Regions from separate parts of the Lentibacillus salinarum genome, predicted to be linked through region 4. Evidence: riboswitches for the same ligand, from Rfam matches in the RefSeq annotation. Region 4 holds a riboswitch; each other region holds the start of a gene.

Evidence for each region. A riboswitch is a leader RNA that binds a small molecule or an ion and turns the genes downstream of it on or off. The one in region 4 is predicted to bind S-adenosylmethionine.
Region 1: it holds a riboswitch for S-adenosylmethionine, as region 4 does, so the genes downstream of both, ACFQ4A_RS12435 (aminotransferase class I/II-fold pyridoxal phosphate-dependent enzyme) here and ACFQ4A_RS09695 (YfcC family protein) in region 4, are expected to answer to the same signal.
Region 2: it holds a riboswitch for S-adenosylmethionine, as region 4 does, so the genes downstream of both, ACFQ4A_RS12630 (homocysteine S-methyltransferase family protein) here and ACFQ4A_RS09695 (YfcC family protein) in region 4, are expected to answer to the same signal.
Region 3: it holds a riboswitch for S-adenosylmethionine, as region 4 does, so the genes downstream of both, ACFQ4A_RS09090 (cyclase family protein) here and ACFQ4A_RS09695 (YfcC family protein) in region 4, are expected to answer to the same signal.

The regions. Positions count from the first base shown of each region.
Region 1 covers NZ_JBHTNH010000026.1:105,422-113,605, reverse strand. The annotation lists gene ACFQ4A_RS12445 (ribonuclease H family protein) at 270-923, opposite strand; gene ACFQ4A_RS12440 (HAD family hydrolase) at 1,168-1,845, opposite strand; SAM riboswitch class I at 2,001-2,104, shown strand; gene ACFQ4A_RS12435 (aminotransferase class I/II-fold pyridoxal phosphate-dependent enzyme) at 2,193-3,305, shown strand; gene ACFQ4A_RS12430 (proline dehydrogenase family protein) at 3,398-4,414, opposite strand; gene ACFQ4A_RS12425 (hypothetical protein) at 4,671-4,979, opposite strand; gene ACFQ4A_RS12420 (hypothetical protein) at 5,044-5,211, shown strand; gene ACFQ4A_RS12415 (GNAT family N-acetyltransferase) at 5,445-5,957, shown strand; gene ACFQ4A_RS12410 (hypothetical protein) at 6,018-6,179, opposite strand; gene ACFQ4A_RS12405 (ATP-binding protein) at 6,395-7,276, shown strand; gene ACFQ4A_RS12400 (vWA domain-containing protein) at 7,315-8,184, shown strand, end outside.
Region 2 covers NZ_JBHTNH010000027.1:15,095-23,278, forward strand. The annotation lists gene rnr (ribonuclease R) at 1-1,370, shown strand, start outside; gene ACFQ4A_RS12605 (metal ABC transporter ATP-binding protein) at 1,686-2,429, shown strand; gene ACFQ4A_RS12610 (metal ABC transporter permease) at 2,426-3,280, shown strand; gene ACFQ4A_RS12615 (metal ABC transporter substrate-binding protein) at 3,299-4,237, shown strand; gene smpB (SsrA-binding protein SmpB) at 4,495-4,962, shown strand; RNA gene ssrA (transfer-messenger RNA) at 5,073-5,438, shown strand; SAM riboswitch class I at 5,780-5,879, shown strand; gene ACFQ4A_RS12630 (homocysteine S-methyltransferase family protein) at 5,985-7,034, shown strand; gene ACFQ4A_RS12635 (universal stress protein) at 7,582-7,902, shown strand; gene ACFQ4A_RS12640 (ZIP family metal transporter) at 8,036-8,184, opposite strand, start outside.
Region 3 covers NZ_JBHTNH010000019.1:94,025-102,208, forward strand. The annotation lists gene ACFQ4A_RS09075 (FAD-binding oxidoreductase) at 1-134, shown strand, start outside; gene ACFQ4A_RS09080 (cytochrome c oxidase assembly protein) at 412-1,290, shown strand; gene ACFQ4A_RS09085 (5-methyltetrahydropteroyltriglutamate--homocysteine S-methyltransferase) at 1,437-2,543, opposite strand; gene ACFQ4A_RS09090 (cyclase family protein) at 2,710-3,450, opposite strand; SAM riboswitch class I at 3,549-3,646, opposite strand; gene ACFQ4A_RS09095 (hypothetical protein) at 3,798-4,073, shown strand; gene ACFQ4A_RS09100 (DMT family transporter) at 4,021-4,953, shown strand; gene ACFQ4A_RS09105 (hypothetical protein) at 5,078-5,341, shown strand; gene ACFQ4A_RS09110 (aspartyl-phosphate phosphatase Spo0E family protein) at 5,383-5,571, opposite strand; gene ACFQ4A_RS09115 (NAD-dependent protein deacylase) at 5,953-6,657, opposite strand; gene ACFQ4A_RS09120 (YrvL family regulatory protein) at 6,805-6,975, shown strand; gene ACFQ4A_RS09125 (DUF7916 family protein) at 7,113-8,030, shown strand; gene ACFQ4A_RS09130 (DUF4349 domain-containing protein) at 8,101-8,184, shown strand, end outside.
Region 4 covers NZ_JBHTNH010000020.1:90,382-98,565, reverse strand. The annotation lists gene ACFQ4A_RS09730 (creatininase family protein) at 1-48, shown strand, start outside; gene ACFQ4A_RS09725 (TRAP transporter substrate-binding protein) at 82-1,086, shown strand; gene ACFQ4A_RS09720 (M20 metallopeptidase family protein) at 1,164-2,339, shown strand; gene ACFQ4A_RS09715 (sigma factor) at 2,654-2,944, shown strand; gene ACFQ4A_RS09710 (IS110 family transposase) at 2,938-3,267, shown strand; gene ACFQ4A_RS09705 (IS4 family transposase) at 3,883-4,581, opposite strand; gene ACFQ4A_RS09700 (DUF4372 domain-containing protein) at 4,544-5,038, opposite strand; SAM riboswitch class I at 5,329-5,442, shown strand; gene ACFQ4A_RS09695 (YfcC family protein) at 5,720-7,129, shown strand.

The sequences.
Region 1 (8,184 bases), on a different contig from region 4:
AGAACGGATATACAATTATCCAATCGACATTATTATATAGCGGAAATGGCATTGTGTCAATGTGCCGGACCCGGACAATGATGACAAGACTGTTAAGCAATTTTTGGCCTATCGCGCGAAATCATTGGTGCCCACGCGCGATTTGCATGCGTTACCGTGCGAAAATGATGGGATGTTGCGCGAAATGACAGAACTGCCGCGCGAATCGCGATTTATGGTATCTGCAGCACGAAACGTCGTTCCAAATCCACGACAGCAAACCACGGGTGTTACACCTCACGCGTACTTGTAACGTCAACACCTTTTAAAGCTTGCGACGCCAGCCGGTCTGCTTCCTGATTATGTTTTCGTGAAATAGCCACATATTCCGGGTCAATGCCTGCCTGATCAAGTTCATCTTCAATCCGGTCAGCCCACTGATTCAATACCTGTTCATAACACGGCCATTCACCTTTTAACTGGTTAATCACCACCTGAGAATCACCGGAAAAGGTAACCGCTTGATGATGGACTTCAAGCAGCAGTAACTCCTGGATGGCCAGATGCAGTGCCGCATATTCCGCTTCATTATTGGTCTCCAGCTCCTCGACCAGCGCGTTTTTGCGCAGGCGCCACGACTTACCGTTCTGTTCATAATATATGACACAGCCCAGTCCGGACCTTTTCGTTTCCCGATCAAAGCCGCCATCAAAATAAACCGTCACCTCATGAGGTTCAGTTTGAATGACTTCCATTTGTTTCTTCAGTTCTTTCATTGTCCAGTTGCTATCATATTTATCAATAAATCTCAGTTGCTTCGCACGGCCGGTTTTCTCCAGATCTTCGGCCAACAAAAGCGCTTTAGCAGCTGGCATCTCGTCCGACCAAAAAACGGTTTCTGTTCCTTTAGGTGTTGTGTAGGTTAATACAACTCTAACATCCATGGCAGACTTCACCTTTGTGGATATGGTATGGTTTGGTTTGTCTTAGACAGTGTTCCCGCAAATGGCAGGGACTATTTAGTAATCTCTCTCATTTTCACATTTATAGCCGCCATTTTAATGGCCAAAAACACCCTTATGGCAGGAATTTTCCTCAAATCAAGAAAATTCCTGCCTCATTAACACGTATTGATGCTTCATCTGAAAGCGTCCTTTGTTTCTATCCATTAACCAAAATCAGCTATTTTCACCCAAACACCGGCCAGCCCTGTTGCACAGCGATTTTCTTCATCCCATCATCCGGGTTAACGACAATCGGATGCTTGACGAATTGAAACAATGGCACATCACTCTCACTGTCGGCATATGCCCACGTTTCACCCGCTTCTTCTTCGGTCAGGTTGCCGAGCCGCATCTGCTGGTTGATCCAAGCCTGAACATGGTTTACTTTTTCATCACCGTTAATAATCGAGCCGATGTTACCGGTACATACCCCATTTTCGTCAAACGCCAATTCGGTGCTGATAATATGGACATCCAGCGCCAACTCTTGTGTAAAGGCTTTTAAAAATGGCTGCAGTGCACCGGACAGAACAATGATGTGATCGCCCTGCCGTTCATGATCGCGGATTTTATGTATCAAATCGTGATGGGCGTCCTGCTTGCCAATATCAACCAATCGGTGGAAAAATGTATCAAGTTCTGCTTCAGCCATGCCTTTAAATGACCGCGCAAATGCACTGAAAAACGCAAGTCTGAACGCATTTTTACCTTTGACCACACCGGCCGCCGCTGCCTTAACAACTCCGCTAGCGACAACAGTCCACTGCTTTAAGCCAAACGATTGATTGGCCGTCTGGAACATAACTTTAAACGAATTACCTTGATAGAGGGTTCCATCAAAATCTACGGTTACAACGCCCATGCAAATCACCTCAATATCCATTTTAAGCCAGTCCATAGCAAATGTAAATATTCAAAAAGTTTTCATGAACCAGTTACTACCCTTAAAAATATTTGACAGAAATGAATATCCGCTGTAAATTAATAATTATTATCCAATTTCATAAAAAAACGATATTCTTATCCAGAGAGGTGGAGGGACTGGCCCCACGAAACCTCGGCAACAGACTTATCACAGTACTGTGCCAATTCCAGTAAGCGTCAGGCTTAGAAGATAAGGAGATGATGGTTTATATGATGATACCCTCTTCTTATCTAGGAGAGGGTATTAATTTTGAAAACAATAAATCTTCCAGAGGAGCGATACATATGTCTCATCATCCATTCGAACAAGACACCACGTTTGCCCAAATCGGCAACCATAAAACGGAACCATTAAAAGCTGTCAGCACACCGATCTATTTATCGACTTCCTACCGGCATGAAAAGATCGGTCACGGGAATGGCTATGACTATACACGGACCGGTAATCCAACCCGGGATGTCCTTGAAGATGCCATGGCACGAAGCGAACATGGTGACCGGGCATTTGCTACCAGCTCTGGGATGAGTGCCATTCAACTTGTCTTTTCCCTGCTTGCTGCTGGGGATCATATCGTGACTTGCCGGGATGTATATGGCGGATCCTACCGCTATTTTGCCATGCTTGAGGAAAAACAGGGATTCCAATTTTCGTATTGGAACGGTCAGGATGCAGATAAGCTGGCTGACTATATCCAGGACAACACAAAAGCGATCTTTATCGAAACACCGACGAACCCGCTCATGACGAACATCGATATGGCGGCTGTTTCGCGCATTGCCAAGGAGCATAACTTGCTTTTCATCGTGGATAATACGGTTTACACCCCTTTTCTCCAGCAGCCGATCAACGAAGGTGCGGATATCGTCATCCACAGTGCCACCAAGTATTTAGCGGGACACAATGATGTACTGGCCGGTGCGGTCGTGGCTAAAGGCAATAAATTGTGTGAAGAACTGGCTTATATCCACAATTCAACAGGGTCAACGCTTGCCCCATTTGACTGCTGGCTTCTGATGCGCGGCATGAAAACACTGCCGCTCCGCATGCGCCAGCACGAATATAATGCCAAATGCGTCAAGGCATTTCTTGAATCCCAACCACTTGTGAACCAGGTGCTGTATCCGGGGAAAGGCGGCATGCTGAGTTTTTACTTGAACGATGAAACGTATGTCGAGCCGTTTCTCAAGGCTTTGAACCTGTTCACTTTTGCGGAAAGTCTTGGCGGTGTGGAAAGTCTAATCACCTATCCGGCCACCCAGACACATGCTGATATTCCGGAGGCGGTACGTCATTCCTATGGCCTCACCAATGAATTGATCAGACTGTCCGTCGGAATTGAGCATGCAGATGATTTAATTCTGGATCTTGAGCATGGGTTGGCGGCCGTGGCGAAATAAGGTAGATCAAAAAAGCGTTCCCGGCAACGCTTGGGCATTGGGAACGCTTTTTTGTTTCGTTATAGGATGTTTGACCCTGCCATGTTTCGTTTTCAGTCATTCGTTTTCTTATTACGATTTACTTTAAGACGCCAGAAAGCGAGCGCGGAAATGACAGCTGCGCCACTGACAACCGGGCCTTTTTTCAACTTGTTATCTTCAGTATAAAACACGTCTTTCACGATTAAATTCATGTTCTGCGGACGTTCGGCAAGCCGGCGCATGAAGTAGCCGAACCAGTCATCGCCGAACGGAATATACGTGCAGAAATGATATCCTTCATTTGCAAGTTTTTGCTGAAGGTCATTGCGGAAACCATAAAGCATCTGGAATTCAAACTGGTCGTTATCAAGATGATTTTCCGCCACAAACGCTTTCAATTCATCGATAATATGGTGATCATGGGTGGCAATCGACGTGAACGCACTGCCCAACAGCCGCTGTTTCGCCAGCGTCACAAAGTTACGGTCGATAGCCTGCTTATCCGGATAGGCCACCTCGGCACTTTCCTTGTATGCGCCTTTCACAAGCCGGATCCGCACATCCTGCAAATCCTGCAGATCATCTTCTGCCCGGAAGAGATATGACTGGATAACCGTTCCAACATTGTCATAATCCCGACGGAGCACGCTCAGAATGTCTAACGTCTGCTCATAATGGGCATAATCTTCCATATCAATGTTGACGAAAATACCATATTTGTTCGCAGCGTCAAGAACCTCCCTTATATTCACCATGCAATAATTCTGGTCGATATCCATTCCCAGCTGGGTTAATTTGACCGATAAGTGGCAATCGACATTTTCCTGGTGAATCGCTTCTAAAAGCGTGATAATTTTATCTTTGGCCTGACTGGCTTCTGTTTTATCGGAAACAAACTCGCCCAAATTATCAAGCGTGCAACTGATCCCACGGGCATTCAATTCCTTAACCGCTTTCATAACACTTTGAATAGTCGTACCGGCAACAAATTTATCTGCCCCGAGGAAAAAGCCCCATTTTTTCGCCCGGGTATTCAAAAATTGATTATTTGATAGTCCAATGAAAAAATCCCGTGCCACATTTGCCATGTTAAAAACTCCTTCAAGCTTAATATAGGAAAATCTTTAAATGTAAGTGCATTCATTTTGGGTGATTCTATTATACTACAAAACGTTTCCAAAAAGAAAACTGAAATTTCGCGTCTTTATCAAGCCGTTACACGGAACTGTATCAATGTTTTGTTACAGACCTGAATCATAGTCTTTATCCAGACGGTCCGGCTATGGGCGTTAACGATTCCTGCAACAAGTTCTCGGTCACACAAATGGCGCCTTCAATCCATCTTTATTTTCCGGCATAGGCATCGCCCATAATATGAACGGCATCTGCCACCGGACGGCGTACGAACGGTATGACGTCGGCAACCATCCCATGACGGCCACCGGATTTTCTGATAGGATAAAGTGACACGTCAGTCAACATGAACCGGTGGGGAGCGGCTTTCAACCGGAGCGGCACAGCTATCGACCGGAGCGAGGCGGCTTTCAACCGGTAAACGCGGAATATCAACCGGAGCGAGGCGGCTTTCAACCGGAGAACGCGAAGCATCAACCGGTGCGGCACAGCTTTCAACCGGTGAACGCGGAACATCAACCGGTGGGGAGCGGCTTTCAACCGGAAACGCGGAACATCGACCGGAGCGGGACAACTATCGACCGTGAACGCGGAACATCAACCGGTGCGGCACAGCTATCGACCGGAGACGCGAAACATCGACCGGAGCGGCACAGCTATCGACCGGAGACGCGAAACATCAACCGGAGCGGCACGGCTTTCAACCGGAAACGCGGAACATCGACCGGAGCGGGACAACTATCGACCGTGAACGCGAAACATCAACCGGAGCGAGGCAACTTTCAACCGGAGACGCGGCATATCAACCGGGATCCCTACTTATCCTTCCAGGTTTCGCCTCGTCTCGCTAACGTGAAGTGTGGGCTTACGACGCACAGGACTGCCAGGTCGACAATGCGATAAGACGCCCGGGTTTTTGCCGGCCCGCCTGCCCGTTACATGCAAGATAATCATGACAAAAAAACCATGAGGAGACGACACAATATGACCACGACGATAAAACTGCGCGCTTTGGAAAAAGATGATTTAACATTTTTACACAAGCTATTCAACAACGCCGATGTAATGCATTATTGGTTCAGTGAATCGTATATGTCGATGGAAAAACTGAAAGAAAGCTTTGACAAATGTTATGACAACGAACGGAACCGGGAATTCATTTTGACTGACGGTCATGAACCGCTTGGCTATGTCGGGCTGTTTGACATTGATCCAAGACACCGTCACGCGGAATTTGCCATTATAATAGATCCCAGTCACCAAGGAAACGGTTACGCTGGTTCTGCCACCAAACTGGCCATGGACTATGCCTTTTCCGTGCTTAATTTGCATAAACTGTATTTGCTTGTCGCCAAAACGAATGAAAAGGCGGGTCATATATACGAAAAGTTGGGTTTCCGGGTTGAAGGGGAATTAGCGCAGCATTTTTTCATTAACGGAGCCTATGAGGATGCCATCATGATGGGTATCTTTCAGCGGGACTACTGGGAAAGATAATCATGCATGCTGCCGGTCATCAGGCCGGCAGCTTTTGCATTCAAAACAATCCGGAATACGTCACTTGTCCTTACGATGCCGTTTGTTCCGCTTATTGTCCAGGTTTAGAAACTCCCTGTCCTTGGCAAATTCCACGTCAGGATCAGGCTTTTGCTTGTTAAACCGGTTATGATTGTTCTGCGTGTTCTTATCCTTGTTACGATTTTTATTTTCCTCTGACATTCGACCTTCCTCCTTTTTTGTCATCCTTAGGGTTTTCCAATCGCAGACGCATTATGATCATCACTATAACCGGATAGTTAAATTTTGAGCGGCGCTTTTTTATAATCGCTCATCAAATGTGGACACGTCCGTTTGAGGTCGTACACAGGGGTCGTGCCTTAAACTTTCATCCCTTCTCCACAAAGGTTACAATAACCATTGAAAGGAGTACACCTATGACACAGTATAACCATCTACCTGAATCAATCAGGCATTTAATCGAACATAACCGTAACACAAACGATGACCATGATTTCAGCAATCTCATTCGTGAAGGTGGTTATGTCCCGCCCGAAGAGGATTTGCTGATCGATGCTGTCACAGCTTTAAGTATGGGGAAAAATGTGCTACTGAAAGGGCCGACCGGTTCAGGCAAAACACGCTTTGCCGAGACGCTTTCCAGCTTATTTAACCAGCCGATGTTCAATGTAAACTGTTCGGTTGACCTCGATGCCGAAAGTCTGATGGGGTTCAAAACACTCGCCTATGAAGGTGACAAACAAGTCATCGAATTTGTTCCCGGACCTGTCACGAACGCAATGAAGCATGGAACATTTCTTTACATTGATGAAATCAATATGGCAAAACCTGAAACATTGCCGCTCATTAACGGCGTGCTGGACTACCGCCGGACAATCACCAACCCGTTTACCGAGGAAATTATGATGGCCGAGGAGGGCTTCGGTGTCGTTGCCGCGATTAATGAAGGGTATGTCGGAACGGTACCGCTCAACGAAGCATTGAAAAACCGTTTCGTCGTCATTGATATCCCCTATTTGCAGGGGGACCAATTGAAACAGTTGATTCAGGACACAAGCCGGCTGGAGGACGCGCGCACGATTGATTTGTTCGTCCGTCTTTCCGGTGATCTCATTCAGGCGGTCGCCCAAGGCAAACTCGCAGAAGATGCAGCATCCATCCGTGCGTTGCTGGATGCCTGTGATTTAACGGCGCTCATTCCACCAAAACGGGCGATTCGCCGGGCGATTGCCGACAAGCTGGATGAAGATCGGGAAAAAGAATTTGTGCTTACCATGGCCGAGACGCTTTTTGACTAACCAATACAGCTCAACATCATTTGAATAGGAGAATCGCCATGTTCCGATTTCGCGAAACCAATGTCGATACCCGGCTGTTTCAGCAGCTGCAGGATTTGGCCACTGTGCTGTCAGGCATTCCTGATTTAATGTTCGACTATGCCTATGGATCAGCCATTGATAACGACAATTTTAAAATAACGGCAAGTGCCAATTGGGGAATCGGCAACGCAACAGCCCGTGAAGCCGGGCTCAAGACGGACATTCTGCTTAGGACAATTGGGACACTAAATCATTCCGATATTCCGGCCATGAAAGAATTTCACGAAGCCATTTCTGAGTCGGCTCTGCCAAAGTTCGCCAGCCAATTATTCACCTTATTTGAAAATATCCGGCTGGAAGAAATCGTGAAACGAGAACGTCCCGGTACGACCAATTTATTCACCATTCGACGGGATTATTTAAGGCAATTTTTCACCCAGCAGCTGGAAGCAAATATGACACGCAGTCTTTCGCTTGATGAGCTGTATTGCCTAATCTATCTGCTGATTGAATCCGATACGCCGGACCCTTCCTTTCCACAGGCAAATGGACGTCAGACCGATCAGCTGGAAGCACTGAAACCATTATTGTTCCAGCTGTTTGAAGCTAACCAGACAATCGATGTGACCCGGCTTACAGAACAAATCGTCTTCCGGCTGGAAAATGATTACCGTGACATGACACATGCATATTTTATTTTTCCAATAACCAATCTGGCCGAATATACGAAAGATACTGCCTTTGATGAACTAACACGCACCGACCCACTCGCCAATGATAGTTTGGCAGAAGACGTCAGTGAGGAGACAAGCGACACGTTTAACCAGGATTTTTCCACCTGGCATAGCGAAAACGAAAACGCAGACCGCAACCAAAATTTCATGCAG
Region 2 (8,184 bases), on a different contig from region 4:
TCAAAAAGTTGGATAATGGCAACTACAAACTCGGCGTTTATATTGCCGACGTCAGTTATTATGTGGAAGAAAACGCCCCGATTGATGAGGAGGCTTTTGAACGCGGAACTAGTGTGTATCTGGTTGACCGGGTGATTCCGATGATTCCGCACCGGCTGTCAAACGGCATTTGTTCCTTGAATCCGAACGTGGACAGATTGACACTTGGCTGCGAAATGGAGATCAACGCGAAAGGTGAAGTGGTCAATCACGAAATTTTCCAGAGTGTGATCAAGACGGACGAACGGATGACATACCATGATGTGAATAAAATATTAACTGATCGGGATGAGGAACGCCGTGAACGATACAAGCCACTTGTCCCTATGTTTGAAAATATGGAAGACCTGGCTGACATCCTTCGCAGAAAACGGATGGACCGCGGTGCCATCGATTTTGATTTTAAAGAAGCTGAGGTGCTTGTTGATGAATCCGGAAAACCGGAAGATGTTGTCCTAAGGGAACGGTCGGTGGCAGAGCGGCTGATTGAAGAATTTATGCTGGCGGCAAACGAAACCGTTGCCGAACACTTCCATTGGATGGATGTCCCATTCATCCACCGGATTCACCAGGACCCGGATGAAAGCAAGCTGCAGCACTTTTTCGAATTCATTGCAGGACTCGGTTATGTGGTGAAGGGGACAGCCAATGAAATCCATCCCCAGGCTCTTCAAAAAGTGATCGAAGAAGTAAAGGGTAAACCGGAAGAAATGATTGTGTCCAAACTGATGCTGCGCTCGATGCAGCAGGCGAAATATGATCCACAAAGTGTTGGGCATTTTGGATTGGCAACCGATTTTTATACCCATTTCACATCACCAATTCGCCGTTATCCGGACTTGACGGTACACCGATTGATCCGGACCTATTTGATTGATAAGCAAATGGATGGCCAGACGATCAACCACTGGAAAGACCGGATGCCGGAAATTGCCCGTCATTCGTCTGAAATGGAACGGGCGGCAGTTGATGCTGAACGGGAAACTGACGATCTGAAAAAAGCTGAGTTTATGCAGGATAAAATCGGTGAGGAATATACTGGTGTTATTAGCTCGATTACCAATTTCGGCTTGTTTGTTGAACTGGAAAATACAATCGAGGGGCTTGTGCATGTCAGCTACTTGACCGATGATTATTATCATTATGATGACCGTAATCATGCGATGATCGGTGAACGCACCGGTAATATGTATAAGATCGGTGAAGAAGTCGATGTCCGTGTTGTCAAGGTTGATATTGATGAACGTGTGGTTGACTTTGAACTGGTAACAATCAAGCAGCCTAAGAAGGAAAACAAGAAAAAGATCAAGGCGAAAAAGGCTAAAAAATAAGTCAATAACAATTTAGACTAATGTGGTGCGATTCAGAGCATCATATTGGTCTTTTTTTATTTTGTTGGACTTTTATTGAAATAGTCGGTGAGAGAAATAATCCCAGCTGCTCAAGGATTGGGCGGCAATTTTTTGCAATAAATTTTTGCTGGAACAAAACGACACTAAATACATATATTAAAAACAGACCATATTTTGCATACGCACAACTTTATTGTTGACATTTAAATAATTGTTGTGTATGCTACTAATTAATATAAATTCAATAAAGGTGTTATTGTAGAAATTATTTTAATTCAGAAAGAAGGGATTGGAGTGAACAAGTCAATTAGTGTGGATCAACTGAACGTTTCATACTACGGTGAGACTGCGCTTCGTGATGTTTCATTCTCAATTGAAGCCGGTAATATCGTTGGCATTATCGGTCCCAATGGTGCTGGAAAATCTACTTTGTTGAAATCAATTTTAGGCTTGATACCAAAAGATACAGGGCATATTAAAATAATGGAAAAAAGCAATCGTGATATCAGGAAAAAAATCGCCTATGTCCCACAGCGAAGTGACGTTGACTGGGATTTTCCCATTTCTGTATTTGATACGGTCCTGATTGGTCGATATCCGTCCTTAAAAATAGCCAGTAAACCGAAAAAAGCAGACAAGGAAGTAGCCATGCATGCACTAGGTAAAGTGGGAATGGCGGATTTCAAAAATCGGCAGATCGGTGAATTATCCGGCGGCCAGCAGCAGCGCGTATTTTTGGCACGAGCACTGGCACAACAGGCGGAAGTATTCTTTTTGGATGAACCATTTGTCGGAATCGATATTCGCAGTGAAGAGATAATTATGACTATTTTGAAGGAGTTGAGTACAAGTGGCAAAACCATAATGGTGGTCCACCATGATTTGAGTAAAGCAAAAGAATATTTTCAGCAGGTTATTTTGTTGAATCAGGCATTAATGGACTTTGGAGAAGTAGAGGATGTCATGCAACCCGAAACCATTGCAAAAGCTTATGAGGGTCAGCTGTCATTCCTGAAAGAATTGGCGGTGGAATCATGAATTTCCTCGAAGCTGTGATGCATTATGATTTTTTACAAAAGGCAATGATCACGTCCATTATGGTCGGTATTATATGCGGTGTGATTGGAAGTTTTATTGTGCTGCGCGGCATGGCACTGATGGGGGATGCGATTTCACATGCGGTTCTTCCAGGTGTAGCAGTTTCTTATTTCCTGGGAATCAATTTTTTCTTTGGAGCGGTTGCGACAGGGGTACTGACTGCTATTGGCATCGGATACATCAGCCAAAACAGCCGGATTAAAAACGATTCATCCATCGGCATTATGTTTACAGCGGCGTTTGCACTGGGGATTATCCTGATTACACTTTTAAAAAGCAGTACAGATTTATACCATATTTTGTTCGGCAACGTTCTTGCCGTTCGTCCGTCGGATATGTGGATGACAATGATTATAGGTGTGATCGTTTTGATCAGTGTGTACGTTTTTTACAAAGAACTGCTAGTCACCTCATTTGATCCGACAATGGCAAAAGCATATGGTCTGCCGAATAATGTCATTCACTACTTCCTAATGACGTTGCTGACGATGGTAACAGTCGCATCCTTGCAGACAGTAGGCATCATATTAGTGGTTGCGATGCTGATAACACCTGCTGCGACAGCTTATTTAATCACGAACCGGCTTTCAACGATGATATTTTTATCAGCCGGTTTTGGGGTGATTGCTTCTGTGGTCGGATTATACATCAGTTATAAAGCGAACCTTGCCTCAGGCGCGACGATTGTGTTGGTAGCAACGCTTTTATTTGGTATTACGTTCATCGTATCACCCAAACATGGTGTGTTGTGGAAAGCGTGGCGTTCACGCCGGAAACGATTATCCTATTAACAATCAGGAGGGGAATTTATGAGGAAAATAGTATTTATTATACTGGTGCTTACATTTGTTGTTCTGGCAGGCTGTTCAGAGGAAAATCAGGCTAAAAGTGATGCAGAAGGAGGAGACGAAAGCCTGGATATTGTAACAACTTATTCAATTGTTTATGATATTGTCAAAAATGTCGCCGGCGAGCATGCCGACGTACAGAATCTGGCACCAATCGGATCCGACCCGCACCAGTATGATCCGTTGCCCGAGGATGTTCAGGCGGTGACAGATGCAGATGCCGTGTTCTACAATGGATTGAATCTGGAAGCAGGCAATTCATGGTTTGAAAAAATGATCCAAACGGCAGGTAAAGACGGCGAAGATGATCCTGTCTTCCGTATTAGTGAAGGGGTGGAGCCTAAATTGCTTCAATCCGGCGGGCATAAAGGCGATGAAGACCCACACGCATGGCTGGATGTCCAAAACGGTATTAGGTATGCCCAAAATGCACGGGATGCTTTAATAAAAATTGATCCTGATAATGAAGAAGCCTATAAGAATAATACTGCTGCATACATTGAAAAACTTGAAAAACTGGATGAAAAAATTAAACAAAAGATAGCGGAAATTCCGGAAGATAAACGGTACTTAGTGACCAGTGAAGGTGCGTTCAAGTATTTTTCCGCAGCATATGATTTTGAAGCAGCCTACATTTGGGAAATTAACGATGAAAATGAAGGGACACCGGATCAAATTAAGTCGGTCGTGGATTTGATTGAAGAAAAAGCTGTACCCGCATTGTTTGTCGAAACAAGTGTGGATCCACGCAGTATGGAAACCGTGTCAGATGAAACCGGGGTGCCGATTGCCGGGGAAATATTCACCGATTCTCTGGGAAAACCGGGTGAAGAAGGGGACACGTATGTAGAAATGTTGGAATGGAACGCGGATATGATTGTCGAAGGATTAACAAATTAAGGTGTTCAGCTGACAAGTCTCGGGTCTGGATGGTTTGCTGGGAGGCTGTTATGTTGAGTTTATTGCCTATAATATGTGTGAAATACCTCTTTTTAGTCAGCGTTCAAAAAAGGCTAGAAAGGATCGGTCGGCTAAGGTTCAACGTCCTGTCGCCCTAACGCAGGCATTGAAAACGGGTAGCTGACCTCGCCGACAATTGGCATAACGGTTCTTTTCTGTTAAAATTAGTTGCACGGAAGCAGTAGGAGGACGTACGTATGCCAAAAGGAAATGGGAAAGCAATCGCACAAAATAAAAAAGCGCGGCATGATTTTTTTATAGAAGAGACATATGAGGCAGGCCTTGTGCTGCAGGGAACCGAGATTAAATCGATTCGTGCCGGCCGTATCAATTTGAAGGATTCGCACGCACGGATTGATCGCCGCGGTGAAGTGCAATTGGTCAATATGCATATTGCACCGTATGAGCAGGGAAATCGGTTCAATCATGATCCGACCCGTTCGCGCAAATTACTGCTGCATCGAAAAGAGATCGATAAACTGGTCGGCTTGATCCAGCAAAAAGGCTATTCGCTTGTACCGCTGAAGGTTTACATCAAAAACGGTGTGGCCAAAGTGTTGATCGGTGTCGGTAAAGGAAAAAAGAAATATGACAAACGGGAAGATCTGAAGCGGAAGCAAATGAAGCGTGACGCGGATCGTGCCGCGAAGGAAAGCTTGCAGTAGACCGCCAACCCTTGACTTTCAAAGGATTTCTGTTATAATAAAAATTGTCGTTATAACAAGTAAATGAATAGTGCTCGTTCTATCCGGGCGTATTCTCCCATCTTTTTCATGGGGACGTTACGGATTCGACAGGGATAGATTGAGCTCAGACTGCGCGTCGAGGTTACGGCTCGTAAAACGTTATTGCCTAAATATAACTGGCGAAGAAAACAATTCACCAGCTTTAGCAGCTGCCTAAGCACTGCCTAAAGCGATCCTTCCTGCTATCGCTCGTGTAGCAGATTGAAGGGTCTCAAATCAAGCGGGCTATTCTGTCGTCCACCGTCTGAGGATGATGGCAGAATCCAATCAGACTAGCTGCCGGGAAGCCTGTTGGCAGGCTGAGCGGTAAGCGAATGATAATATGTCAACTATGCGTGTAGATGTCTGAGTGGCGATATCTCTGGACGTGGGTTCGATTCCCACCGTCTCCACCAATACATATGTTGGTGGTTTTTTATTTATTACCTTTGGACATAAATCAACGTATATTCGGCGATCCCCAACGTTATAATAGAAATAATCGCGGGACCCGAAGCATATTAGCACTCGTTTCTTACATATTTTTACGATACGGGGGAGAGGGAAGTGATTCTCTCCGCAGTTTCTCAGGCTTTCTCTGTTTAAGAAAGAGTTCTTTTCTTTTTCCGTCTTGTTAAAAATGACGGCTGTTAAGTTAATTACAGCAACAATAAGCCTAAGAAATCGGTCAATAACAATTGACAGAAAATGTGGAAAAGTGTATAGTTAATTAAAGTTAACATTTATATCAAAATTTTTCTTATCCAGAGAGGTGGAGGGACTGGCCCTATGAAACCTCGGCAACAGGCTGTTTAAGTACTGTGCCAATTCCAGAAGCGAAGGCTTGGAGATAAGAAGAGTAAACAGCCATGGTGCCAAACCTCTTCTTTATCAAGAAGAGGTTTTATTTTTTGCATATAAATTGCAAGTGGCGCACAAAAAATCTTAAGGAGGAGAGTCGCATGAAACGCAGCTTGGAAGAGAGGCTGAAAGACGGAACAGTCATCGCTGGGGAAGGTTATTTATTTGAACTGGAACGAAGAGGGTATTTGCAAGCAGGATCCTTTGTACCAGAAGTAGCATTGGATAATCCAGAAGCACTTAAACAAACGTACCGTGATTACATGAATGCAGGTTCAGATGTGGTGTTAGCATTTACATACAACGCCCATAGAGAAAAAATGCGTATCATTGGCAAGGAAGATTTATTGGAACCACTGAACAGGAACGCAATACGCCTGGCAAAAGAAGTCGCAAACGAGCATCCAATTGAAGCGGCATTGGTAGCAGGTAACATATCAAACACGAACATTTTTGATCCAGAAGATTCTAAGTCAAAAGAGCAAGTTAGAAACATGTTTTCTGAAATGGTGAGATGGTGCAAGGAAGAAGGCGTCGATTTTATTAATGGTGAAACGTTTTATTATCATGAAGAAGCAGTCGTAGCATTGGAAGAAATTCAAAACCACGGATTACCAGCTGTCATTACATTAGGATTAATGGGTGAAAGTGTTTTAAGGGATGGGTACACGGTAGAGGAATCGTGTCAAATTCTTTCCGAAAAAGGCGCGTTAGTTGTCGGGATGAATTGTTTCCGCGGCCCGGATACAATGCAGCCATACCTTGCTGACATACGTAAACATGTGGATGGCTATGTAGGTGGGTTACCAATTCCATATCGAACAACGGAAGAGAATCCGACATTTTTCAATTTACCTGATGGTGGATGCAGCTGTCATTTACCTTTAGAAACAACTTTTCCGACTGCTTTAGACCCGCTTTATCATAATCGTTATGAATTAGCGGAATGGGCAAAGAAAGCCAAAGACATTGGCATAAACTATATTGGATTATGTTGTGGCGCTTCACCAGCGATGTTGCGGGAGGTTGCAGAAGCTGCCGGAGTTGAAACGATAAACTCTAAATACGCCCCTGATATGGAAAAACACTTTTTGTTTGGTAAAGACAAAACACTTAAGGAACATAACGTAAACTATCGATTAAAAGCCTGATCAACGTGAACATTTGCACGTCTTGAACCAACCGCATCTGCCGAACTTAATGAAAATGTTTGGAAGGGTGGATTATCCCTGTTTTTCTGAAAAAACGGGGTATAATCTGCCCTTTTTGTAAGATAAGCAAGCATAAAATGTTGGACGACGTTTTCAATCCCGAAATCGGCTAAATCGCTAATTTCTTCCAAACTGACTTCTGACCTCTGCATCTGAAAAGACGCGTCAGCGTTTTTTCATACGCGTTCGTGGTGAGTATCGCTGTCATACAAGGGCACAATTTTATACTTTTTCTCAAATAGCATATCGATTAAATGAAAGTTGATCATTAATGGCTACGTTTACATGGCATTTTGTGTTCAAAAATAATTATGGTATGATTTGCTTTGTTAAAAACGGAAACGACTTTTGTTAGCACAAAAGTTACTATACAACACCATGAAACAATTAAGAGGTGCTAAATTGAAATTACAGGAAATAAAACAAGAATGGTTTGGAAATATACGGGGAGAAGTGTTGGCGGGAATAGTCGTAGTATAATGGAACCATTGATGTCGTTTATGTGGTCGATGGCCAAACATCGAAAACGGATGTCTTGCACCATGATAATAAATATGAAATTGAGCATAAACGGAAAGAAAAGATTAAGTCCGTTCAGGATCAAATTCGGCAATTCGATATAGATTTTAAAGTCCATATACTGCACGGAGAGCCGGGACCTACGATAGTTGACTTTGCTAATTCAAATGATTTTGATTGTATTGTTATTGGAAGTCGTGGACTAAATAACCTGCAAACGATGATATTGGGTAGTGTTAGTCACAAGGTTGCTAAACGAGCAGATTGTCCAGTTCTCATTGTAAAATAAATTCATATAAAATAAGAAGGAACAACGCATTTTTATTTAATGTGTTGTTCCTTCTTTTCTTATAAACATTGTAAATAATGGAAAAAATCTGCCGCTATCCGGTAAACCGAATGGGGATTGTTCCCACGTATCGTTAACCCAGTGCGACATCGAGAATCATCATAATGGCAAATCCGAACATGACGCTCATGGAAGCGAGGTCTTTATTACCATTCTCTTGTGAACCTGGAATGACCTCTTCGGCTACAACAAAAATCATCGCGCCGGCCGCAAAACTGAGTG
Region 3 (8,184 bases), on a different contig from region 4:
GTGAGCACGGTGTTGGCACCGGAAAACAGAAATATCAGGAACGCGAGCACGGCGAAGCACGCCACGTCATGCGCAAAATCAAGCAAGCACTCGATCCGGACGATATGCTTAATCCGGGGAAAATTATCGAGTGAGTAAAGCTGACACCCTGGCACTGTCCGGGTTTCAGCTGATACACACACGAAGCACGCTGATATACGCACGAAACCCGCTGATACACGCACGAAAACGCTGATACTCAATCGAAAAGGTTGATAAGCGGGCAATACGGCACAGCGATTTTGGAAAGGGGCTCCCTTGTCATTGACTGCCGAAAGAACGTTTTTGAGCTTGGCTTTATGCATTTTCTGCATAGTTTGGTAAACTGAAGGAAATAACAGCCATTTGGCGATAGAATGGTGGTGATGCGGAATGAGTTCTTTGTTAGCCAATCATGCATGGTATGAACTCGTGGGTCCGCTTACGCTGGTGGCGGCTCTGCTGCTCTGTTATTGGTATATCAACACCATTATCAAATCACCGCATTACAACGCGACAAATACGCAGAAGAGGTATTTTTTTACAGCGGTCAGTTTATTTTATCTGGTGGAAGGGTCGCCTTTTGCCGTGATTGCCGATGATTATTTGGTCAGTGCACTTATCCTGCAGCTGTCCATTATGGCCTTTGTTGCGGTACCGCTGTTCATCCTGAGTTTGCCGACCCAGTTTCTGACCGTCTTTTTCTGGCGCCATAGACGGTCTAAAATTGCCGGGTTTCTGTTCAAATACCCATGGCCTATGGCAATCGCATTTAATGGACTTATCTCGGTGTTTTTTATCCCGTCAGTTTTCAATGTCATTCATGGGAGCATGTTGCTGCAGTTTTTTTATGAAGTGCTGTTGGTGACATTTGCTTTTCTCACATGGTGGGTCGTTATTCAGCCGTCGGAGGAAGTGGCCGATCACAGTTATTTCATGCGGCTTATCTATGTATTTTTTATGGCGCTGTTTCTCATGCCGATCGGGATTTTTCTGCTCGTCGTACAAGAACCGATGTATACAGCTTATGCAGCTGCCTCAGGTGAGCTGCTGCCCGCCTTGACAGCTGTTTACGACCAGCAGGCTGCAGGTGGGGTACTGAAATTTGTCCAGCTGCTTAGTTACGCATTTGCCCTGTTTTACCTGCTAAAAATGTGGGGGTTGCGTGAGGAGGAAAATGAAGGCAAAGTTGATGATGACACAAGGGTGGTGCAGGGCATTGTCATCCAAATGAACGAGCGTAACAGACGGAAAAAAGGTCGGAAACGGTAAGGACACATCATCCTCATGGTACGACTTCCCTATAATGTACCATGAACCAATCAAAACAGCTTGCAGAGCCTCTGCAAGCTGTTTTTCAAATTGGAACTCGGTTGACTCGGATGCGATTGTCCGGCTTCTAATCTTCAGTCTCTGGACTATCCCCAGATTTGTTTTGCTGATTCCACGATCAATTTTAGTTTTTCCCATTGCTGTTGTTCGGTCAGTTTGTTCCCGTGATGTGTCGAAGCGAATCCGCACTGCGGGCTTAAGCATAATTGATCAAGCGATACATATCGGGATGCCTCATGAACACGGGTGACGACTTCACCTTTGTCCTCCAGATCACCAGATTTGGACGTGATGACACCGAGAACAACACGCGGGCCGTCTTCCGGAATGAATGTCAGCGGGTTAAAGCTGCCGGAGCGCTCATCGTCATACTCCAAGAAAAATCCATCCACCTTACCTTTGGCAAACAGCTTCGGCGCAATCCGGTCATAACCACCTTCAAATGCCCATGTGGAACGGTAGTTACCGCGGCATAAATGCACTGTGACAGTCAATTCGTCCGGTTTATGGGCCAGACTTTCGTTCAGCACTCGGACGGCCAAATCAATCAAATAGTCGCGCTGCTCACCTGGATCTTCATTCCACGGCACACTGTCGGCTGCCAGCCCGGCGATGTAAACATCATCCAGCTGCAGGTAACGCAATCCGGCATCATAAAAAGCTTGAATGGCCTCCTGGTATGTTTTGATGATATCGTCTGCATACTTTTCCAGGTCCGGATAAATGTCAGGATTCCGGATGCCGTCATTAAAAAACATATTCGGGCTCGGAATGGCGAATTTAACCTCAGCTCGACCGTCAACAATGTCAATCAGATCCGTCACATCCTGCAAAAATGGATGGTCCGGGTTAAACGAAATGTCACCTGAGTTCCAGACATTGCGTTTTTCCGATTCCTCACCCTTAAACGCATAGCCTTGTTCCGGGACATAGCCTTCAAACCCGTTCAGATGTTCCATGAAGTCAAGATGGAAAAATGTGCGGCGGAACTCGCCATCGGTTACAGCCTGAAGACCCACTTCCAACTGTTTGTCGACAATACGTTTAATTTCGTCATTTTCCACTTCACGTAACTGTTCAGCAGAGATACTACCCTTCTTGAACGCTCGTCTTGTTTCGTGCAGCCGGTCAGGTCGCAGCAAGCTTCCGACCTGGTCTGCACGGAATGGTGCTTTTGTGGTTACTTTGGTCATTTTCATTCCCTCTTTCTATTATAGTTTGTTTAGGTTTTTGCTTATAAGATAAGATAGTATAAATTTTGGACGACGCTTTCAATACTAATTAGCTAACTCGGGATGTCTTCCAATCTGACATCTGACCGCTAGTATCTGAAAAGACGCATCAGCGTTTTTCTTACAGTTAAGGTAAAATGGCAAATGATCGTACCGGAAATCCGGTTGCACCTTTTGCTTTTGGTACGATATTAAATATTACGGCGCCTTTTGCCGGGACTTTATCAAGGTTCGTCATCACTTCCACCTGAAACGTATCCTGATCAAGCACGTAATATTCGGCTACAAGTGCGCCGTTTTTCTGGAAATTAATGGCTGAATCGGTATCAAATGTTTCGTGGCCGATAGCTTTGATGTGGCGCTGTTCGAATAAAAACTGCAATGCTTCAACGGACCAGCCTGGCACATGGCTATTCCCTTCATCGTCCTCGTTGTCAAAAGCTTCCTGATCCGGCCAGTTTTTGCTCCAGTCAGTCCTTAGTGCAACAAATGAACCTGGCTCAATGTCACCGTGCTCTTTTTCAAATGCCAGAACATCGTCCAAGTCAAGTGTAAAATCAGGGTTTTCGGCGGCTTCTTTTGATTTATCAATGACAACCAGCGGCAACACCAGTTCCTGCAGCTCCAGCTCATGCACATAACGCTTATCCCCAGGTACAAAATGAATGGGCGCATCAATATGTGTTCCATATTGTCCCGGGAAAGTGAATTGCTGGGCAAAGAACCCGTCATCATGATCGAATAACGTCTTGAACTCTGCCGGATCAAATGCGGAAAAATGAGGGGAGTCCGGCCCGAACGCATGCGTCAGGTCGATCCATTCTTTTTCCTTTAACACGTTGACTGCCTCAATTAATGTGTTACACATATTCCCCACCTCCCTTTAAATTTAACTGAATCAAAACGATTGTGAAACTAAAAAAGCCCCTTCTGATAAGAAGAGGCTTGGGTTCACATAGTTCACTCTTCTTATCTTTAGCGTCCAACGCTTTCTGGAATTAGCACAGTCACAGACCGATGCTGAGGCTTCGAAGGGCCAGTCCCTCCACCTCTCTAGATAAGAACGTTTTTTATTCAGTTATGATATTAATACATACAATACACCTGCTATGCTTGAATGTCAAGGAGGAATTTTCAAAACTTAGCGTCAAGTTTATCATGTTAAAAAGTTTATATGTTACCTGACTTCAAACGAAGGTGATAATAAACGACTAGATGCAGGAAGCTTGGGTGCAGTTGTTGTTCTTTTCTGTTAAATTGGAAGAAGCGTTTAAAAATTGGACTATCGGACAAAGTGGCCGGAATAGCTTGGGACTAAGTGAATTAGTAGCGGGGAATATCAGAGGAAACGGCCCTATTTTCAACTGGCTCTTTAAAACGCCTGAGTCATTAAATGCAGCTTTGGGATGGGTTGCTATCTTTTCAAGAGGAGGATTTCATGGTCAATGCTTATATCATGATGTTGTTCGTTGTTGTGTTTTATGCCGGTAACATTTTAACCGGAAGGGCGATTAATGAGCTCCCGCCGTTTACGATTGCGTTTTTCCGTTTGGTGGTCGCGTTTTTGGTGATGCTGCCATTTGGCCTTCGCAGTGCGTGGGCTTATCGGGATAAATTCAGGGAATATAAAAAGCCTTTTTTGCTTATGACACTGACAGGGATCACGTTTTTTAATACGTTCATATATGGTGCATTGCAGTTTACAACGTCCACAAACGTTTCGGTGCTGGAAACGGTTATTCCTGTCGCGACTGTCGGGTTGAGCGCGTTTCTTTTAAAAGAACGGCTCCGAAATAGCCAAATAGTCGGGGTTCTGTTATCGCTTTTCGGTGCTGTTTGGGTGGTGCTGGATGGCCGGATTTTTTCGATCGCCGGTATGAACTGGAATATCGGTGATAGTATTATGATCGGCGCCGTCGGATCATGGGCGGTCTATTCGATTTTGGTTAAACAATATATGTCCTTATTCCCGCAATTCGGGGCACTTTTTGTGATGAGCGGCATTTCCATTATCGTGCTTTTGCCGATTGTCGCGGTTGAATGGCTCGTTGCTGGCGTCCCATCGCTATTGATCGAGCCAGCGAACGTAGCGGGGATCGCTTATCTCGGTCTGTTTCCCTCGTTCATTGCTTTAATCTTTTATAACCGTGCTGTTGGCGTACTGGGTGCTTCACAAGCTTCGGTATTTCTGAACTTCCTGCCGATTGTGACGATGGTCGGGGCCTGGTTATGGCTGGACGAAGCGATCACGATGATGAAAGTGGCTGGTGCTCTGGCGGTTATTACTGGGGTCATGCTGACGACAGGAAACAGCGGAAAACGACAGAAGCATCTTTACGGGAAACAGCATCAGGAAAAAGCAATTGACTAGGGGGGTATCGCGCGCGGCCATAACGATTGTTTAGAGGGGCAAAATTTTTGATGCAACCGATCACTTATAATACCGGTGATTTGGGGCAAATTATTAACATGTCATACGTTATGGAGGTGAAATCATGCAATTGGATGGGCATATTATTTCCGGCGAGTTCGATGAATCTGCAAATGCGTTTTTGCTCCGGAAAGTGAAGCATCTTTCCACAGCGTCAATTCTTAATAAGAAGCAATTGCATGCCCTGACCGATTATCTACATAAACATAAACATGAGGATGATGGTCAGGTTCTGACATTATATGATCAAATTCTTGTTCGTTTAAACCAGGAAGAAGTTGAGCATTTTTTAAATGATCTTGATAAAGTCAAAACCTGGTATCATTAAATCATATCTGGTCGGAAGTCACGTCATTAAAAGGATCATGCTCATCCCGTCAGATCGTAACGTTTTCTGGTTTTATGCAAGTTCAGCAGGTTGTCCAGCTGCTGACTACACTTTATTGTTCTTTTATCCGTCAAGCCGTATTTCATCCCCAGGTTAATCATTTCTTTTCGTTTAAAGGAGATAGCCTTTTTTAAATTCTGTCGGGTTGGCTCTGGTTCCAAAATATGCATTGCGATCAATCTTCCTTTCGAACTATGTAAAGATTTAGGACGTTTGGCTCAAAACGCACAAAACCTATTATGGCACGCCTGAAATAAAATGCAACCATTTCTGCAAACAAAGTCAAAACATTACAAAATACGACATATGATCAGATGATGAAGCGGTTAACCAGACACGAATCATCATGACATGCCGGATTTCCAGCAGACAATTAGACAATAACGCCCTTCAGCAAGTGCTGCAAAATTTGCTTGTCGATATGGATTTGACCATGGGGCTCACTGGCCAAAAATCAGTTGCAGAACGTGACCGGTCCATGCTTCAAAGAGCAACCTGAGTATAAAAATGTGTGGCAGCGATGCTTTTAGTGGTGGACTGCCGTATTGTCATCAGTGATTCCATTCTTCTAAAACCGCACCGATATCTCGTCCGTGAATGACCTGGTCTGCATACATATCGAGCTCGGTTGGCTCCTTGTTGACGATCACCAGCCGGGCACCATTGTTCTTGGCGATCAGCGGGAATTGATTGGCCGGTGTCACGCTTAATGACGATCCCAGCACAATGAACAAGTCGGCTTTCTCCGCTTCAGACAGGGCAAACTGGAAAGCGTCCTGTGGCAGTGTTTCCCCGAATAAGACGATGGAAGGCCGCAAAATGCCGCCGCAACCACAATAATATTCCTGATTGACATATTCATCACTGTTGTATTCCTTGCCGCATGACTGGCAGTGCAGTTTTGTTAATGTGCCATGCAGTTCAGCGACGTTTTGACTACCTGCCTTCTGGTGAAAACCATCAACATTTTGGGTAATAATGGTTTGGATGCGGTTTTGTTTTTCCCAGTCGGCTAAAATATGATGTCCTTTATGCGGTTTGTAATCTTTTACACTGAGCACACGCGTCCGGTAAAAGTCGATAAATTCTTCAACATTATGATTTAATGCATCAGTACTGGCAATTTTGCTTGGATCTTTTTGTTTCCATAATCCTTGGTTGGCCGAGCGGAAATCAGGCAATCCACTTTCTGTTGACATGCCGGCTCCGGTAAACACAACAGTATTGTTTGATTCGTTAAGCCAATTCTTGATCACGATTGTTACCTCCAAATGACTGTTATCATCTCTTAGGGATAATGTATCACCTAAAACATTATGTCACAATGGCCGCTTCCTACTAAAAGGGAGGTAGAACTTTTTAGTAAATTATGAAAGAATGGATGATAATCGTCGTTAGCGTATATAACTATCGATACGTTAATTGAATGGCTGACATTATTTACGGTTGATGAATTTATAACAAGTGTCACTGTCCCGCTTTCAACGGAAATGGCAGCAGCTTTTCTATTGGCACTTATTGAATATGCTTTTAATGATGAAAGTAAGATAGAAAGGTTGGGACATAAAACATAAGAACCTTCCTATATATATAATCGTTTTCCAACGCGTTCTGGGGGCGTAAATATAAAAATTTTATCCGGTGCCCCTTTTCGGGATTTTTGAACGATTATAGGAATAGGAAGGGAAATCACAAGGAGGGCGTAAAGCATATGAAACGATTGTTGAACTGCGCCGCATCTGACTTCAATGACATGGATGGCCGGCAGTTAAGGCAAGCGATTGATGCTTCGGAAGGCAGGGTGATGTTATCTGAAGTGGTTTGTGCATCAACGCCGCTTTATCCCGGGCTGACAAATGCAGAGTATGCGGCTGCTTTTGGAGCTGATCTGATTTTGCTGAATTTATTTGATGTTGATCAGCCATACATCGAAGGGCTTTCCATGAATGATTCGAAAAATGCGATAACGGAACTGAAAAAGTTGATCGGCCGTCCTGTCGGGATTAATTTGGAACCGGTTGATCCTGATGCGGATAATGCGGAGACATTGGCTAATCTACCGACAGGGCGTACCGCTGCTTCTGAATCGCTGGAAAAGGCGAGAGAATTGGGTGTTGATATTGTCTGCTTGACCGGTAATCCGAAGACAGGTGTGACAAATACGGCGATATTGAAATCAATCAGGCAGGCAAAAGACATTTTTCGGGATGACGTCATGATTATTGCTGGAAAAATGCATGGAGCTGGAGTGAGAAACGAAGCTGGCAGCGGTATCGTGAGCAAAGATGTCGTAACGGAATTCGCTCAGGCGGGCGCTGACGTGATTCTTCTACCATCAATTGGCAGTGTGCCGGGGACAACACTGACTAAGACAGAACAACTCGTTCAAGCCGCCCACGAACAGGACGCGCTGGCCTTAACGGCAATCGGCACAAGTCAAGAGGGTTCAGCAAAAGAGACAATTCAACAAATGGCACTGCAAAATAAAATGGCAGGAGCCGACATTCATCATATCGGTGATGCCGGGGCGCATGGCATCGCTGTTCCGGAAAATATTATGGACTATTCGATTGCCATTCGTGGGAAGCGACATACGTATGTCAGGATGGCTGAGTCGATTAACCGGTAACAAAGACGCATATAATGAAACGTTTTCCGGTTATGATCGTCTATAGAAAAAAGAGCGAGGCGGGGTTATGATGAAAAAAGAGTTGTTCATGTTCATGTTAAGTATAGGGCTGTTACTGACTGCCTGCAGCAACGAATCGGAAGAGCATGATTCA
Region 4 (8,184 bases):
GAAAAAATTAAAGCTTCTAATATGGTGCAGAAAAAGAACAACGCGTAAATCACTTCATTTTATAATTTTAGGAGGTAGACTATGAAAAAATTAGTATTGGGTGTTGTTTTAAGCTTAGTTTTCTTAGCTGCTTGCGGAGGTGAAGAGTCATCTTCGGATGATGGAGGCTCCAACGAAACATTTAGCATCTCTTACAGCACATGGGCTAATGAAGGTGAACCGGCTTATTTAGGTATGGAGCGCTTTAAAGAGATTGTTGAAGAGGAAACAGATGGTAATGTGGAAATTGAATTGCATCCGGGAAATCAGCTTGGTTCAACTGTTGAACAAATGGAGCAGGTGAAGCTGGGCACAATCGAAATGATGTCGAGTGGTGACCCTGGGATGGACGAAATTGAATATCTGGCGCTGCCCTATTTAATGGATTCGAACGCCCATTGGACAGCAGTCCTTCAATCTGATATCGGACAAGAATGGAACGACCAATTGATTAATGAACAAGGCGTGCGTACAATCGGCACTCTGCCGCGTGGACCGCGTGTCGTTTCCTCCAACGTTAAAATAACAAAGCCTGAAGATATGGCAGGAATGAAAATTAGAGCGCCGGCAGTTGATTATTATGTACAAACGTTTGAAGCGCTAGGTGCCAATCCTACTCCAATGGATTTCGGTGAAGTCTATAGTGGCTTACAAAATGGTGTAGTAGAAGGACAGGAAAACCCGCTGGAAACAATCTATTCTGCTGGTTTCCATGAAGTTCAGGATTATGTTATTAATACAAACCATATGTATAAACCAGCGTTCGTAACTATAAATGAAGAATTTTTCCAAAGCCTGCCAAGTGACTATCAGGACATTTTGCTGAGCGCTGCAGAAGAAGGGCAAGCTCATGCACAGGAAAAATTGAAAGAAAATGCAGAAGAAATGAAGGCGGAGATGGAAGAAGAAGGCGTAACGTTCGTAGACCCGGATATCGAAGCCTTTAGAGAAGCAACGCAATCTGTAAGAGACGAATTAGGTACTAAAATCTGGGGCGAAGAAACGTATAATAAAGTTGTAGAGATGGGTCAACAAGATCTGGAATAGTTTTTTATTACAAGGGTCGACTAACTAAACAGGTTAGTCGACCTCCAAATTTGTATGAAAGCAAGGAGGACATTGGATTGCGGATAGATGAGATGACAGAAGAGATACAGACAGAAATGGTAAAAATCAGGAGACATCTCCATAAAAACCCGGAACTGAGCATGAAAGAATACAATACAACTAATCTAGTAATGGACGTCCTGAAAGATACGGCTATCGATTTGCAAAAGCTAAAAGGGGATACCGGGGTCGTCGGTGTACTGAGAGGGAAAGGGGAGGGTCCTACCCTTGGCCTAAGAGGTGATATGGATGCCCTGCCAATTAAAGAAGCAACAGGGTTGGCGTTTTCCTCAGATAAAGAGGGCGTCATGCACGCTTGCGGCCATGATTTGCACACTTCAGTCCTGCTTGGTACGGCGCTGGTGTTGGATAAAAAGCGGGATCAACTGAATGGAAATATTAAATTTATTTTTCAACCTGGTGAAGAAGTTATGCAGGGAGCTAATTATGTTATTGATCAGGGTGTTTTGGATGCTGAGCCAAAAGTGGACAAGATTATTTGCTTGCATACGTGGCCTCAAGTCGATGCTGGAAAAATTGGCGTGCGGAAAGGGCCGATTATGGCGGCAACTGATGCATTTGATATCCGAGTCGATGGCTCAGGAGGACACGCCGCTCACCCTCATAAAAGTATAGACCCGATTCCCGTTGCAGGCCAAATCGTAAGCGGTTTGCAATCGATTATCTCGCGTCGTATCTCCCCTCTCGATTCGGCAGTTGTCACGTTAGGGCAGATACATGGGGGTGAAGCCAATAATATTATGGCCAGTGAAGTTAGACTGTCTGGAACCGTCAGATCATTGGATCCCGAAGTAAGAAATCATATTAAAAACAATATTGCAGAGATTAGTGAAAACATAGCCAAAGCACATGATACCCAAGCAGAAGTAACGTTTCACCTTGGAAGTCCGCCTGTTATTAATGATGAAAGCTTGGTTGATATTATGGATACAGCGGTGAGAAAAGAACTCGGCGATGATAACCTGGTTTATCTTCCTGAACCATCCTTGGGTGGCGAAGATTTTTCATTTTATCTAGAACATGTGGATGGTATGTTGTTCAGGATCGGTACGAAGAATGATCAAGAACAATCGACACGTTCGTTGCACAATCCTGGGATTATTTTCGATGAAAAGGCTATACCGGCTGGGATTACCGCAATGAGCTCGTTTGCTGTGGAATTCTTAAAATAAAATATCCGCTTTAATTATGATAGAAACATTCTTGCCTGAATAAGGGGTGAGAATGTTTCTTTTTTTGAGGGGCGCTGGTGGGGTGGTATGGGCGCGATGTTGCTCGGCATGTGCTGAAGAGTGGTCATCGGGCGAGTGCGGGCGCGATATGGGCGGGAAAGCAGGATCATGGGCCGGTGGGTTCACGGGATCTCGGGCCATAACCATGCGAGCTCGCTATATCATGCCGCAGAAACCGCCGTGTGCCAGGCGTTGCCTCTGTGGTTCTTTGAGGCCTACTGAACATTCAAGAATCAAATTAAGGAGGTGAACACATGCATGACAAATATAGACAATCGTTTGAAGAGATTTTCAAGCAGAATGAACGGCGAATCCACTATCATATGCATAAGCTCGGTATTCATGACGGGCAGAGGGAATATTACGTGGAAGGCATCTATGCTATGTGGATAGCTTACAAGAAATACGACCCGAACAAAAGCCAGCTCGGAACCTACTTCAACTACACCATCCGCCATCGCCTCATCGACATGCTCCGGAAGAAAACGAAAGAAGTCCACCACCAGCGGCCTGTAAGGGGGAAGGTTATCATGTCCGAATATTAAATTCAGCGACTACAGCACAGGAACGACAGGACCTGTTGAACTGTTCTAAAATAGATAATCTTGATCTGATGGCGATTGTGCAATCCATTATGCATAATCGGGGGACATCAAGCGGGTTATCCTCGGGTAATATCCATAAGCTTCAGACATTGACACGTGCGCGCCGTGAACTGGTACAGGAAGAGAGTGCTGTACAAAACCGAATTCGTGTTTATGTTGATCATATTTTCCGAGAGTACCAGGGGAAGAGTATTGGGTTGATGGGAAGCGTAAGCACATTCAGTCCTTTTCCAAACTGTTCGGTAAGGCCTCGCGTTATTTGATGCGATATTGTCTACATCCGGGGGGATATCCTTGAATTAGGGGACGAAGGACTTCGGGCAATTTCAATTCGTAAGAACTTGAAAATACGGGATAAATTAATAAAAATCCTTCTTTCTTGACTTTGCACGGGATTCCATCACTAATCCCAATGGGGCCGTCGAGGCGGAACAATTTCTTTTAGTTCAAAAACTGGATCAACTGGAACAATGGACAATAACTCTGATTTCGATCATGCAGGACAATTAATAAAAATGGCGAGGACAAACCCAATAGTCAAACAATCCGGCGGCAGGAGTCCTTCCTATTTTCAGAATCGTGGATCAAAATTTTGCATTTAACTTTTATCAGCTTACTGATTATATTCAGCATCATTAGTGTTGCATAAAAACATTTTCTACTTTGTCAAACAGTCAATGACTTCCATAAAATGTATTATTTGTAATATTTAGTATAATCATTTCGGTCAAAAATAAAAAAGTCAAAAGGAATATGAATGGTAGCTTATCCACAATTTTCCAGTTAATATTAAAGAAATATTGGATCGTATGTCAGGTCGTTAAGATGGCTCACCTCGCCTTCTTCAATTGACTTACAAGGAATTGGAATTCTTCTTCTCAATTGTAATTTTGACGGCCTTTTGATGTTCGGGTTGGCTTTCGGAAAAAAGACCGTAAAAATTCGTCCAATGGCTGGAATAAAAGGGTTTTGAGCGTTCGTTTGATTTCCAGCACCGACCCTTCATGATTGAATTTCAACTGTAATAACACTTGTAAGCAATATGTAATTAACGCGATCCAAATTTGGGTATAGACGGCATTTTCACTTTTGCCATAGAATGTTTTGACTTTTAAGTGCTGTTTCACCCACTTAAAGAACGTCTCGATTTTCCAACGATAGCGGTATAGATCACCAATTTCCTTAGCCGTTAAATCGAAACAATTGGTGATAATGATGACCACATTGCCCTCGCTGTCTTTCGTTTTAATGAGACGCAATGGATAGTCCATTTTCGTTCTATTTTGCGCATTGTCCAAATACACCTTCTGATCAAGAAAAATGTTATGTTCCGTGTCCGGTTCCTGTTCCGAGACAACTTCGATTTTTGCGTTTTTCTTGATTCTTGTGATGAAACGGACGTTTTTCCAGCAGAGTTCATCAAATTGTTTGTAATCATTATAGCCCCGGTCAAACAAATGGATGGCGTCTGAATCGATATCGACTAATTCATTCATTTGAGTGCGATCCGCGTGTTTGGCAGGCAGCATAACAGCTTTATCAGGCATGGTTATATCTTTTGTGATGACTACGCGCATGTGCAGCCGCACGCCTGATTTTGTTTTTCGAAACGTCGCCCAGGGGATACTGGCTTAAACTCATCGACACAGTGGATGAATCAATGACCAGCAGTTTCCCAATGTCGCGTACAATAGATTTATTTTTCATTTGCGCCTGTACTTCAAACACCAAGTGTCTAAATACCTTTTCGAACGGTGGAAGATCGCACTGTTTCCGGGAAAGCTGCGAAGTGCTGATGGTATCCATTTCAATCGCCTGTTGAACGCCCTGATTATCCTTGAGTTGTTTTGAAAGATCTCTTAAACTTTCAGCCTCATTTAACTGTGCAATAATCAACAGTTCCAGAAATTTGTAGGCTGCCAGCTTCTTTATGTAGTGGTCAATGTTCGAAACGTTGATCACATTTAAGAATTTCTGTTCATCAAGAACCTCGAATAATTTATTAATTGTGGATTTTGTGGTATACTTGTCCATAAGTTGTCTCCTTATAATGGGATTTGGACAGAGCTACCTGTTCCCATTATAAGGCTTTTTTATGGATTTTAAAGCCTTAATTTGCACAATTCCCAATATTATTGATTTAGTTCATTGTAGGGGAATGCTTGACAAATTTAGATAATATTTATGCAACGCTACTGATAATAAACGGTTTAATAAAGAAATTTACTCTTCATAGCTGACTACCCGACAAAAATCGTTGACAAAAAAGTCTTCCAAATATATAATCGTTTCAACATTAATGTAACTTCATATTTTTTAATTTATGCTTATCAAGAGTGATTGAGGGACAGGCCCGATGACGTCCGGCAACCTCCTTATGAGAAGGAAAGGTGCCAATTCCTGCAGAATAACTAGTTTTTTATTCTGGGAGATAAGGCGAATAGATGTTTAGCCTCTTTCCCATTGAAAGAGGCTATTTTTGTATCGATTTATAAATTTATGAGGCCAGCTAAACGACAAGGAGGATAACATCAATGATACAGAATAAAAATCAAAGCAATATTTCAAAACCTTTCAGAAATAGCGGCAATATGAGCTGAAGGACGTTATTTGTTGCGGGCGAAATGAGTCTGTATTCAATGGCACATATAAGAACAGGCATTACTATTAAGCAATAGACGTATTGATTAAACTTAACATCAAGGGAGACTAACGATGCAGAATGAAAAGAAACGTAAAAAATGGCTGGATCGCATTCCACATCCATTGGCATTATTATTTTATATTGTTGTTGCCGCAGCTATTTTGACGTATATTATTCCGGCTGGATCTTATGAAAGGGAAACCGTTAATGATACAACTCGAACCATTCCTGGGTCATTTGAATACATAGAGAACAGTCCTGTAGGCATTATGGATTTATTTACTGCGATTCCTGAAGGGTTTCAAGAAATGTCAGATATCGTCTTTGTCACATTTGCCGCGGCCATGATGTTTGGACTGTTAGAAAAAACGGGGATGCTTGAAAATACAGTTGGGACATTCGTTCGTAAAGTTGGTATTAAAAGGCGTTTTCTTGTTGATGTTATTATGACATTTGTTTACGGATTTTTCGGGATATTTATTGGCCTTGAAAATAATATCGCGCTTGTTCCAATTGCAGTTTTATTAAGTGTTGCAATAGGTGGAGATGCCATGCTCGGTGCGGGTATTGCCATAGGCGGTGTGCTAGTAGGATTTGGCCTTTCTCCGTTCAATCCTTATACGGTAGGTGTCGGGCATAGGATAGCGGAAATGCAACTTTTCTCAGGATGGCTTTTTAGAAGTATCTTAGTGGTTGTTACGTTATCTGTATTAGCTTATTTTAACGTTAGATATTTTAAAAAGATTTTAAGGAACCGGGATAAAAGCCTTGCTTATGACATTGATACCTCAGACATGACACTTAGTAAACCACTTGGTTCCTATCACATGAGAAAAAAGGATATTGCCATGTTACTTGTGTTTATCGCAGGGATTATTGTTATGCTATTTGGCATTTTTACACAAGGTTGGTATATCAATGAAGTTGCCGCGATATACCTTATGATAGGCATTGTCTGTGGGATTATTGCAAGAATGAATGCTAGTCAAATCGCTCATGTATTTGCGAAAGCACTTGAACCGAGTGCATTAGCAGCTATTCTGATTGGTGTTGCCATGGCCACTCAAGTCGTGATGAACCATGGAAATATCAGCGATACCGTTGCTCATGGTCTTGTCTCGGTACTAGAACATTTACCAACAACGCTGGCTGCTGTATTCATGACAATATCCCAGTCGATTATTAATATTTTGATTCCAAGTGGCAGTGGTCAAGCAGCCGTGACGTTACCCATTATGGTTCCTGTTGGTGATATGTTAGACATTACACGGCAAACGACAATTTTAGCGTTCCAAATTGGTGATGGTCTTACAAATATATTTTCACCTACATTAGGTGGGTTAATGGCAATGCTTGGATTATGTAGGGTGCCTTATGGAAGATGGATTCGGTATATTTTTCCGTTCGTCATGACAGCAATCTGTATATCTTGGGTCGCCTTAATCATTAGTGTCTTAATTAATTGGGGAGGACCAATTTAAGTAACGTTCCTGATAACTGGACTGACATTGTCCATATAGGAGATCGACTAATAGCAGAGTTGGATCATGACAATGAGGTGGATCTTTTTGCTATTAGCATAAAAACGCAAGATGGTCTGCAGCTTGGTTATGTCCCTGGCATATATGTACAAGCTGTTCACGCTTTGTTAAACCGCGGGGATGAATTGACCTTAGGGTTCCGCAGCTCCACCCGAATTTTTCGCTGCAATGGTGGGTACGTGTGGAATTATCGGCTGTTATTGAAGATTTAAATAAAGATGATGAGGAATCCGGTCATCTCAAGAGTCTTATTTTCCGGGAAACGGCATAGGAGTTTAAGTCTTTGCGTTCGCTGAAATCATAAGAGAAATTAAAACGGGCATGGATAGAGGAAAATTCTAAACCATGTCCGTTATAACGAATTAAGGAGTTGAATTAAGTGAGTGGGTAAGGTAACTAGGCATATACCAGAAAAGATGCCGCCTATGCTTTGCTGGAAGTTATCGCATTAATTGAATTGGAAGAAAAGAAGATTCATCCGGATGATGTAAGGAATCAGTGCTTGTGAATGATGTCGGATAGGGATTGCGATTACAAAGGTTGGGAGAAACTTATTGCAAAAACTTGACTCCCTCAACATGAATGATTGAAAAAAGGGTAAATGTAGGTATAATTAAACTAGAATTAAGCATAGACTCTAATGGAGGTGAGTTTATGCTGCGAAGGGGGACGAATAAAAATGCCAAAAGTAGCAGACGTTACTCCTATGGATATTAAATTTGACGATGAAAAAGAGCGTGAACAATTTATTAACTGAGCACATGATAAAAGTACGGTTGATCAGCCTAACATGATTGAAATGAGAAAAAAATAAAACAAGCTAGAGAAATTCAGAGGAGGATGAACAAACATATTAATACTGATAAGATTAGGTCAGCAAGCGTTTCCAATCAATTCACAGAGGATGTTGGCCTTTTTAATTGTTCTGATTCGCTGACGCATATAATCGAAGCACATAAAAAAGCCGAGCCCAAAATTATTGGTTGGCCTCGGCT